3 regions of the Actinoplanes sp. NPDC051861 genome follow, and region 3 is predicted to be linked to each of the others. Evidence: riboswitches for the same ligand, from Rfam matches in the RefSeq annotation. Region 3 holds a riboswitch; each other region holds the start of a gene.
What was found. Region 3 has a riboswitch for cobalamin ahead of cobN (cobaltochelatase subunit CobN). Riboswitches for the same ligand answer to the same signal wherever they lie in the genome.
Positions count from the first base shown of each region.

Region 1: it holds a riboswitch for cobalamin, as region 3 does, so the genes downstream of both, AB0M02_RS13220 (VWA domain-containing protein) here and cobN (cobaltochelatase subunit CobN) in region 3, are expected to answer to the same signal.
Region 2: it holds a riboswitch for cobalamin, as region 3 does, so the genes downstream of both, AB0M02_RS20820 (ribonucleoside-diphosphate reductase subunit alpha) here and cobN (cobaltochelatase subunit CobN) in region 3, are expected to answer to the same signal.

Region 1 covers NZ_JBFAYE010000003.1:527,117-530,389, forward strand. Annotated here, with positions in the region: gene AB0M02_RS13215 (ABC transporter permease) at 1-1,033, shown strand, start outside; cobalamin riboswitch at 1,144-1,269, shown strand; gene AB0M02_RS13220 (VWA domain-containing protein) at 1,326-3,273, shown strand, end outside.
Region 2 covers NZ_JBFAYE010000007.1:34,862-38,134, reverse strand. Annotated here, with positions in the region: gene AB0M02_RS20820 (ribonucleoside-diphosphate reductase subunit alpha) at 1-1,543, opposite strand, end outside; cobalamin riboswitch at 1,649-1,858, opposite strand; gene AB0M02_RS20815 (cytochrome P450) at 1,909-2,658, opposite strand; gene AB0M02_RS20810 (tetratricopeptide repeat protein) at 2,943-3,273, shown strand, end outside.
Region 3 covers NZ_JBFAYE010000001.1:1,339,821-1,343,093, forward strand. Annotated here, with positions in the region: gene AB0M02_RS06450 (precorrin-3B synthase) at 1-1,232, opposite strand, end outside; cobalamin riboswitch at 1,325-1,444, shown strand; gene cobN (cobaltochelatase subunit CobN) at 1,476-3,273, shown strand, end outside.

The DNA of each region.
Region 1 (3,273 bases), on a different contig from region 3:
CGCGCTGACCTCTACGACCGTGACCGTTACCGATGCCGGCGAGTCGGCTGTCAGCTTTCCCGCAGACGCTGATCGGCGGATCACCTCGCTCAACGGTGCGGAGGCTGCCGGCGTCTACTGGCAGGTGCCGCTGCGGAATCCCGTCATCGCCGGTTCGCCGTCGGTCACCGCACACTCCCGGGCCAACGCCGGTGACCTGCCGGTCTTCGCCGCCTCCCCAGGGGTGTTCGAGGCGGCCGCGGTGACGGTGAGCGCCGGGCGGCTCTACGACACGTTCCATGACGGGCGCGGTGAGCCGGTCGCGGTGCTCGGCGCGGGGGCCGCCCGGCGGCTCAACATCCACCAGCTCAGCGGGCGCCCGGCGGTGTTCATCGACGGCACCGCGTTCACCGTGGTCGGCATCATCTCCGACACCCGCCGCCTGCCCGAACTCCTCCTCGGCGTCCTGCTGCCCCGCACCACGGCGGAGAACCTCTACCCGCCACCGGACCCGGTCTCCAACCCGGCCCGCATGGTGATCGAGACCCGCCTGGGCGCGGCGAACCTGATCGCGCGGCAGGCCCCGGTAGCCCTCCGCCCCGACCAGTCCGCCCTGCTCAAGGCCGCCGCCCCACCCGACCCTCGCGGCCTGCGCGACAGCGTCGACACCGAACTCTCCGGCCTCTTCCTGGCCCTGGCCGGCATCTGCCTGGTGATCGGCGCGGTCTCCATCACGAACACGACCCTCGTCGCCGTGATGGAACGCGTGGGCGAGATCGGCCTGCGCCGCGCCCTCGGCGCCCGCCCCCGCCACGTAGCGATCCAATTCCTCTGCGAGTCGACGGCCCTGGGCGCCCTGGGTGGCCTGATCGGGACGGCTCTCGGGGTGGGGGTGGTGCTCGCGGTCGCGCTCCAGCAGGAGTGGACCGTGGTCCTGGACCCGGCGACCGTGCTGCCGGCTCCACTTGCCGGCGCCGTCACGGGCATGCTGGCCGGCGCATACCCGGCATTTCGGGCCGCGGCCATCGAGCCGGTGGAGGCCCTGCGGCGCTGAGGTCCCCGGCTCTGCGGTTTCCTGGGCGGCGCATGATGAGAGCCACTCGGGGTGGGGGTGCGTTGACGGTAGGGCGTGCCGTGAGAAAGAGTGACCGGCGAGCGGTTGCGGAGGAACCCGGTGCGAGTCCGGGACGGTCCCGCCACTGTGACCGGGGAGCGACCCGCTGACCAGCGCCACGGCCCGTGTGGGCCGGAAGGCGAGCGGGGAACGTCGATCCGGGAGTCAGGAGACTCCGGCCGCTCGCGACGACCGACGCGCGGGCGTGGACACCCGCCGGAAGGGATTCCCCGTGACGAGTCCGTACCCGTTCTCGGCCGTGGTCGGCCTGGACGACCTGCGCCTGGCGCTCCTGCTCACCGCTGTCTCGCCGGCTGTCGGCGGGGTTCTCGTCAGGGGTGAGAAGGGCACCGCCAAGAGCACCGTCGTCCGCGCGCTGGCCGGGCTGCTGCCGGAGGTCGAGGTGGTGCGCGGCTGCCGGTTCGCCTGTGACCCGGCGGCGCCCGACCCGGACTGCCCGGACGGCCCGCACCCGTCAGCGCCGGCGTCCGTCCCGGAGGGTCCCCACGTGGCGGCAACGGAGTTGAACGGGGTGCGTTCGGCACGGCTCTCGCGTGCGGCCACTCTTGTGGAACTGCCGGTCGGTGCTACCGAGGACCGAGTGGTGGGCACGCTTGATCTGCAGCGGGCGCTCAGTGACGGGGTGAAGGCCTACGAGCCGGGGCTGCTCGCGGCGGCGCATCGCGGGGTGCTCTATGTGGACGAGGTGAATCTGCTTCCCGATCACCTGGTCGATCTGCTGCTGGACGCGGCGGCCATGGGGCGGGCGCACGTCGAGCGGGACGGGGTGTCGGTCAAGCACGCGGCCCGTTTCATGCTGGTCGGGACGATGAACCCGGAGGAGGGTGAGCCGCGGCCGCAGCTGGTGGACCGGTTCGGGCTGGTGGTGAACGTGGCGGCGCCCCGGGACGCCAGGCAGCGGGCCGAGGTGGTCCGGCGGCGGCTGGCGTACGAGGCTGACCCGGGCGGATTCGCGGCGCGGTTCGGTGCGGCGGAGCGGGAGTACGCGCAACGGATCGCGGTGGCTCGGGCACGGCTGGGCGCGGTGACGCTTCCGGACGCGGAGCTGGACCGGATCGCGCGGGTCTGCCTCGCCTACGGGGTGGACGGGATGCGAGCGGACATCGTCGTGGCTCGCTGCGCGGTGGCCCTGGCGGCCTGGCACGGCCGTGCGTCGGTTACGGCAGAAGATGTACGCGACGCCGCGCGCCTGGCACTGCCCCACCGGCGCCGGACCGATCCACTCGATCCTCCCGGTACCGACGAGGAGAAACTCGAGGAGGCCCTGGCGTCGGCGGAGCGTCAGGCGGAGGAGGAACGCCGGGCCGAACCGGACGATCATCGGGCTGACGGGGACAGTCGTGACGGCGTGGATCGCGGCGCCGGGGAGGACGATCCGGACCCGGACGGAGACGGCCCGCACGGTGGTGGTGGTCCGCAAGGGCCCCGCAACGGCGGCCCTCAGGGCGGTGGCGGTGCCGGTCCTCAGCAGAACGGATCGGAAGCCCCTGAGCAGGCGCCGCAGCCGGCCGGTGCGGTGGCGAGTGCCGGTGTGGCATACCGGACCCGGACGCTTCGGATCTCGGCTCGGGGCGAGGGCGGACACGCGGGCCGGCGGTCGCCGGCTTTCGCGCGGCGGGGCCGGGTCGTGGGCAGCCGGACTCCGAACGGCAAGCTGTCCGGCGCGCCGCACCTGCCGGCCACCCTGCGGGCGGCGATCGACCGGGCGGCGATCGGCGGGACCGGGTCGGTGCGGGTGGTGCCGGGTGATCTGCGGGAGTCGGTACATGTCGGGCGCGAGGCGAATCTCGTGCTGTTCGTGGTGGACGCGTCCGGGTCGATGGCGGCGCGGAAGCGGATGAGCCTCGTGAAGACGGCGGTGCTGTCGTTGCTGCGGGACGCGTATCAGCGGCGGGACCGGATCGGGATGATCACGTTTCGGGGGAGTGCGGCTGAGGTGGTGCTGCCGCCCACGTCCAGTCACGAGGTGGGTGTGATGCGGCTGGCGGCGCTGCGGACCGGTGGGCGCACGCCGCTCGCCGCGGGGCTGCGGGCGGCGATCCGGACCATCGGTACCGAGCGGCGGCGCGATCCGCGACGCCGGCCGTTGCTGGTGCTGGTCACGGACGGGCGCTCGACCAGTGGGCCGGACCCGGAGCTGCTCGCGCCGGCGCTGTCGG
Region 2 (3,273 bases), on a different contig from region 3:
AGTCGAAAGGCAGTCGCAGCGTGAAGAACGCGTCCTGCAGACCCATCAGGCCCAGCCCGACCGGCCGCCAGCGCGGATTCGAGGCGGCCGCCTGCTCCGATGGGTAATGGTTGATGTCGATCACCCGGTCCAGGAAGACGACCGCGGTCCGCACCGTGGACCGCAACCGCTCCCAGTCCACGCCCTCCGCCGTGACGTGCGCGCCCAGGTTGATCGATCCCAGGTTGCACACCGCCGTCTCGTCGTCGCTGCTCACCTCGAGGATCTCGGTGCACAGGTTCGACAGGTGGATCACGCCGCCGGCGCCGGTCTGGTTGGACAGCGCGTTGGAGCGGTCCTTGAAGGTCATCCAGCCGTTGCCGGTCTGCGCGAGCGTGCGCATCATCCGCCCGTACAGATCCCGCGCCCTGACCGTCCGCACCGCCTTCTTCTCGGCGTTGCGGTAGGCCGCGTCGAACTCCGCGCCGTAGAGGTCCGGCAGCTCGGGCGCGTCCGACGGGTCGATCAGCGACCAGTCCTCGTCCGCCTCCACCCGGCGCATGAACTCGTCCGGGATCCAGTTGGCCAAGTTCAAGTTATGCGTACGCCGTGACTCCTCACCCGTGTTGTCGCGCAGCTCCAGGAACTCCTCGATGTCCGGGTGCCACGGCTCCAGATAGACGCACGCCGCACCCTTGCGCCGCCCGCCCTGGTTGACGGCCGCCACCCCGGCGTCGAGGGTCTTCAGGAACGGCACGATCCCGTTCGAGCGCCCGTTGGTGCCGCGGATCAGCGCGCCCCGCCCCCGGACCCGTGACCAGGCGATCCCGATGCCGCCGGAGAACTTCGACAGCCGCGCGACCTGGTGGTACCGCTCGTAGATCGAGTCGAGCTCGTCGCGCGGCGAGTCGACCAGGAAGCACGACGACATCTGGGTGTGCCGGGTACCCGAGTTGAACAGCGTCGGCGAACTGGGCAGATAGGCCAGCGACGCCATCAGCCGGTAGAAGCCGATCGCCTCGGCGGGGTCGTGGGACAGCCCACACGCCACCCGCATCAGCCAGAACTGCGGTGTCTCCACGACGAGCCGGTCCTGCGGGTGCCGGAGCAGGTAGCGGTCGGCGACCGTACGCAAACTGAAGTACTCGAACCGCAGGTCGTTGCGGACGTAGACGGCCCCGTCGAGCTCGGCGGCGTGACGGGCCACGAACGCGGCGGTGCCGTCGCCGATCAGGCCCAGCCGGTGCGCGTACCGGATGGACTGGCTGAACGTGGCGACGCCCTGGCCGCGGACCTCCCGGTCCACGTACGCCGCCAGCAGCCGGGCGGCCAGTCTCGAGTACTGCGGCTCCTCGCCGATCAGATCCGCCGCCGTCTGGATCAGCAGCCGGTCCAGCTCGTCGGCCGTCGCGCCGTCGTGGAGCCCGCTCATCGCCCTGGTGACGACCCGCAGCGGATCCACGTCGTCCAGACCGGCGGCCTCCGCCGCGAGATCGCGCCCGCGGACCCGCTGCTGCGGTACCCCGATTCGCTCCGAAGTGGCTGTCACAGCCCTCTCCTCCATGCCCTCTCGACAGGTCTCGGGCACGCAGGACGACGCCACCGGGCTCGCGCGCGGCGGCCGGCTCCTCGGCGTCGGCCGTCCCACGCGGCCTTCGACCGCCGCACGCGGCGCGTGCGGCGCGCTGGCAGGTCTTCGGACTCGTGGGCGCTGTCGCTCGTTCCTACTGGCCGTCGCTTCCCAGGCCGGGGTGGCCCAGTGCTTCATGACGGCGGTCGTTCCCACTCACCGCTGCGGGGCAGTCCCGGTTTCCCACCGGGTTCCCTGTTGCCTCGGGCGCCACAGTGCGGCGCCCGAACCAGCTGCGTGGGAGACCATATATGGGCTAGATCAGAAAGTCATACCCAACATGCTGTGTGTCGTGTTGTTCACGCCCAGGTGACCGGCAGCGCGTGGACGCCGAAGACGAGCATCTCGTTGCGCAGCGGGACCCGCTCGGCGGGCACGGCCAGCCGCAGGTCCGGCAGCCGGGTGAAGAGCTCGCTCAGGCCGACCCGCATCTCCACCCGGGCCAGCTGCTGGCCCAGGCACTGGTGGATGCCGTGCCCGAACGCCAGGTGCGAGGGACGCGGGCGGTGCACGTCGAGCCGGTCCGGGTCGTCGAACTGCCGGGCGTCCCGGTTGGCCTCCGGCGTGGCGATGACGACGGTGGCCCCGGCCGGAATGTCCACCCCGCCGACCGTCATGGACTCGGTGGCCACTCGGCTCACGCCGAGCTGGATGATCGAGAGGAACCGCAGCAGCTCCTCGATCGCGTTGTCGAGCAGCGCCGGGTCGCCACGCAGCGCGGCGAGCTGCGCCGGGTTCTGCAGCAGCGCGAACGTGCCGAGCGCGAGCATGTTGGCGGTGGTCTCGTGTCCGGCGCCGAGCAGCACGACCGCGATGTCGGTGAGCTGCGCGTCGGTCAGCGGCGGGTCGGCGTCGCGGATGAGCCCGGACAGGATGTCGTCTCCCGGGGTCTCGCGCTTGGCGCGTACCAGCTCGGCCATGAAGGCGTAGAGGCCGGCGGCGGCCCGCATCCGCTCGTCCGGCGGGGTCGTGGCGTTGAGCGCGGTGGCGGTGCGCTGCTGGAACCGGTCGCGCTCGGCGTAGTCGACACCCAGCAGCTCGCAGATCACCAGCGACGGGATGGGCAGGGTGTACGCCGGACCAGGTCGGCCTCGGTGCCCTCCTTACGGCCTGCCGTCCTCGCAGCGCGGCGGGTGGGTCGAACGGCCGGCCGGTGCGCGAGAGGAACTCCGTGGGCAGCAGCCGGTGCAGTGCCGTGGTCGACTGTGTCCTTCTCGCCTGTTCAGCCGGGCCGGTCACCGCGAACCTCCCATCGACGGACGTCACTGGAGAGCTCGTGTCAGCTTACTGTCCGGTGTGGCCGGGCGGCGGATCTTGCCGATAGGTTCACCTGATGGCCGACTTCTCCCGTGCGTACGGCGTGCAGGTCGGCGACCACAACGTTCAGCACAACTACTTCACGCAGCGCCGGCCGGTCAGCTGGCCCTGCCGGGTGGGTGTGGTCCCGCCACCGGCCACCGGCCGTCAGCCCCGCCCGGCCGACCGGGACCTGGCCGGCGCGGGCGAGGCCGTGGTGGTGACCGGCCTGGGCGGCGTCGGCAAGACGCAGCTGGCCGTCAACCTGGCCGAGCAGCTCTGGTCCGAGGGCGCGGTCGACCTGCTGATCTGGGTCACCGCGACCACCCGGGCCGGTGTCCTCTCGACCTGTGCGATCGCCGCCGGTG
Region 3 (3,273 bases):
AGCCGGGCGACGGCGTAGCCGGTCGCGGTGGCGCGGACCTGGACGTGGGGGCCGGCCGGGCTCCCGCACGCTCGGTCGCAGCCCGCCCAGTGCACCGGGAGGCCGTCGATGAAGCGCGACGTCGCGGCGGCGTCGGCGCGGACGTCGGCCAGGGACCTCGCGCATCCGGGACGGCCCGCGCAGGCGGTGACCCCGACCCAGGGGGAGTCTGCCGCCGTCGGCAGACCCGCCGCGATCAGGCGATCGGTCCAGGTGGGTGCCGCGGTGCGTGGCAGATCGGGCACGACGACTCCCCGCCAGGGCGTGATGATCAGCCTGTCGGACGATTCCAGGACCTTCATGGGTACGGCGGACAGGCGACCCAGCGGAACCAGAGCACCGACCGCGACCAGCCCGTCCGGCTGCTCCAGCACACCGAGAAACGCCCCGGGCTCCAGGGTGGACAGAACGAACGTTCTGTCCGCCTCCAGCCCTCCGTGTTCGGCGGCAGAGAGAACGTTCGTTCTCCCTGACACCGGCTCCCCTGGATCCGCGGCGGAAAGAACGTTCGTTCTTCCAGGCCGTGGGGGAGGCAGTCCTAGTGCGGCGGCGACCCGGGCTGAGACGCGGGTGGGGCCGTCGGTCAGTTCGCGCAGGCGCCATGCGGCGGGGGCGTCGGCGCGCTGGGCCTCGCGTTCGGCCAGGAAGGCGTGTGCGGCGGCAATCAGGGTGGGCACCACGCGGTCCGGAGCGACACGGAGACCGGTGTCGTGGTCGGCGAAGCGGATCGCGAACGAGGGGCCGGCGGGTACCGCGGCGACGTCGGAGGCGAGCGGGACGTGTCCGATCGCGAACAGGAATTTCCCCGGAAGGAGGGACAGCTCGGGATCGGCGCAGATCGCGGTGTCCAGCAGGGGGACCAGCTCGCGGATCATTGCTGACGGGATCGGCGGTGCCGCGATGTTCCGTACGCTGTCATGGGTTGTCGAAGGCAGCAGGCCCGCCTCGCGCAAGCGGGTCGCCAAGGTCTCCGCGTCCTCGGCCCGCAGTGCTCTGAGCTGGAGATTCGCTCGCGAGGTGAGTTCCAGGCAGCCGTCGCCGAACTCCTCCGCGAGCGCACGCAAGGTCCCCAGTTGCGCACCGGTCAGCACCCCGCCGGGCAGCCGGACGCGCGCCAGCAGCCCGTCGGCGGCGGCATGCAGCCGCAGCGCGCTCGGGCAGGCGTCGACGTCGGACGATCGGGGGGAGGTCACCGACCGGATACTACGGGCGGCCCGGGACCGCTCCGGGGTCGGCAGTGTCACAGCTCCGGCCCGGACCGGCGTCGAGTAGCGTGTGCCGGAACTGAATACTCACGAGCGGCGACGCCGCGGAGGAAGCCGGTGCGAATCCGGCGCGGTCCCGCCACTGTCACCGGGTGTCTGCCCGGGAGCCAGGAACTCCGGTCGCCGTGATCTCTACTACCCGGGGCGCGGACCCCGAGGGGGAGCGCACGCGTGTTTCTGCTGCTGTCGACGTCGGACACCGACCTGCTCAGCGCCCGGGCCGGCGGCTCCGCCTGGCGCCTGGCCAACCCGGCCCGGACCTCGGTGGACGATCTGCCCGGCCTGCTGGACGGGGTCGACCTGGTCGTGGTGCGCATCCTCGGCGGGCGCCGTGCCTGGGAGGAGGGCCTCGACGCCCTGCTCGCCGGTGCCGTGCCGGTGGTGGTGCTCGGTGGCGAGCAGGCGCCGGACGCCGAGCTGATGAAGCTGTCGACGGTGCCGGCCGGCGTGGCCGCGGACGCCCATGTGTACCTGGCGCAGGGTGGCGCGCCGAACCTCGCCTCGCTCCACGACTTCCTCTCCGACACGGTGCTGCTGACCGGGACCGGATTCGAGCCGCCGTCCTCCGCGCCGGACTGGGGTGTGCTCCCACGGGAGTCGGCGCCCGGATCGCCGACCGTCGCGGTGCTCTACTACCGCGCTCACCACATGGCCGGGAACACCGCCTTCGTGGAGACGCTGTGCCAGGCGATCGAGGCCAAGGGCGGCGCGGCGCTCCCGATCTTCACGGCTTCGCTGCGGACCGCGCCGCCGGAACTGCTCGCCGAGCTGCGCAAGGCTGACGCGCTCGTGGTGACGGTGCTGGCCGCCGGGGGCACCCGCCCGGCCACCGCGTCGGCGGGCGGGGACGACGAGGCCTGGGACGTCGGTGTCCTCGCCGACCTGGACGTGCCGATCCTCCAGGGACTCTGCCTGACCAGCTCGCGTGCCGCGTGGGAGGACAGCGACGGCGGGTTGTCGCCGCTGGACGCGGCCACCCAGGTGGCGATCCCGGAGTTCGACGGGCGGATCATCACGGTGCCGTTCTCGTTCAAGGAGATCGACGCTGACGGCCTGTCGGTCTACGTGGCCGATCCGGAGCGGGCCTCGCGGGTCGCCGGGATCGCGGTGGCGCACGGACGGCTGCGGCACGTCCCGCCGGCTGATCGCCGCGTCGCGCTGATGTTGTCGGCGTATCCCACCAAACACTCCCGCATCGGCAACGCCGTCGGCCTGGACACCCCCGCCTCGACGGTTGCGCTGCTGGCCGCGCTGCGCTCGCGCGGTTATCAGGTCGGCGACTTCGTGGACTTCGATGGCGACGGGCTGATTCACGCGCTCATCGCCGCCGGTGGGCAGGACCCGGACTGGCTGACCGAGGAGCAGCTGGCGGGCAACCCGGTGCGGATCCCGGGTGCCCGCTACACGGAGTGGTTCTCGACGCTCCCCGCCGACTTCCGGGAGAGCGTGGAGCAGCACTGGGGCGCGGCGCCCGGCTCGCTGTACGTGGACAACGGCGACATCGTCCTCGCCGCCCTGCGCGACGAGAACGTCGTGGTGATGGTGCAGCCGCCGCGCGGGTTCGGTGCCAACCCGGTGGCGATCTATCACGACCCGGACCTGCCGCCGAGCCACCACTACCTGGCGGCGTACCGGTGGCTGGCGGACGACTTCGGCGCGCACGCCGTCGTGCACGTCGGCAAGCACGGGAACCTGGAGTGGCTGCCGGGCAAGAACGTGGGCATGTCGGCGTCGGACGGGACGGACGCGGCTCTGGGCGACCTGCCGCTGATCTACCCGTTCCTGGTCAACGACCCCGGTGAGGGCACGCAGGCCAAGCGCCGGGCGCACGCGACGCTGGTCGATCACCTGATCCCGCCGATGGCGCGGGCGGAGTCGTACGGCGACATCGCCCGGCTGGAGCAGCTGCTGGACGAGCACGCCACGATCGCGACGCTGGACCCGGCGAAGCTGCCGGCCATCCGGGCGC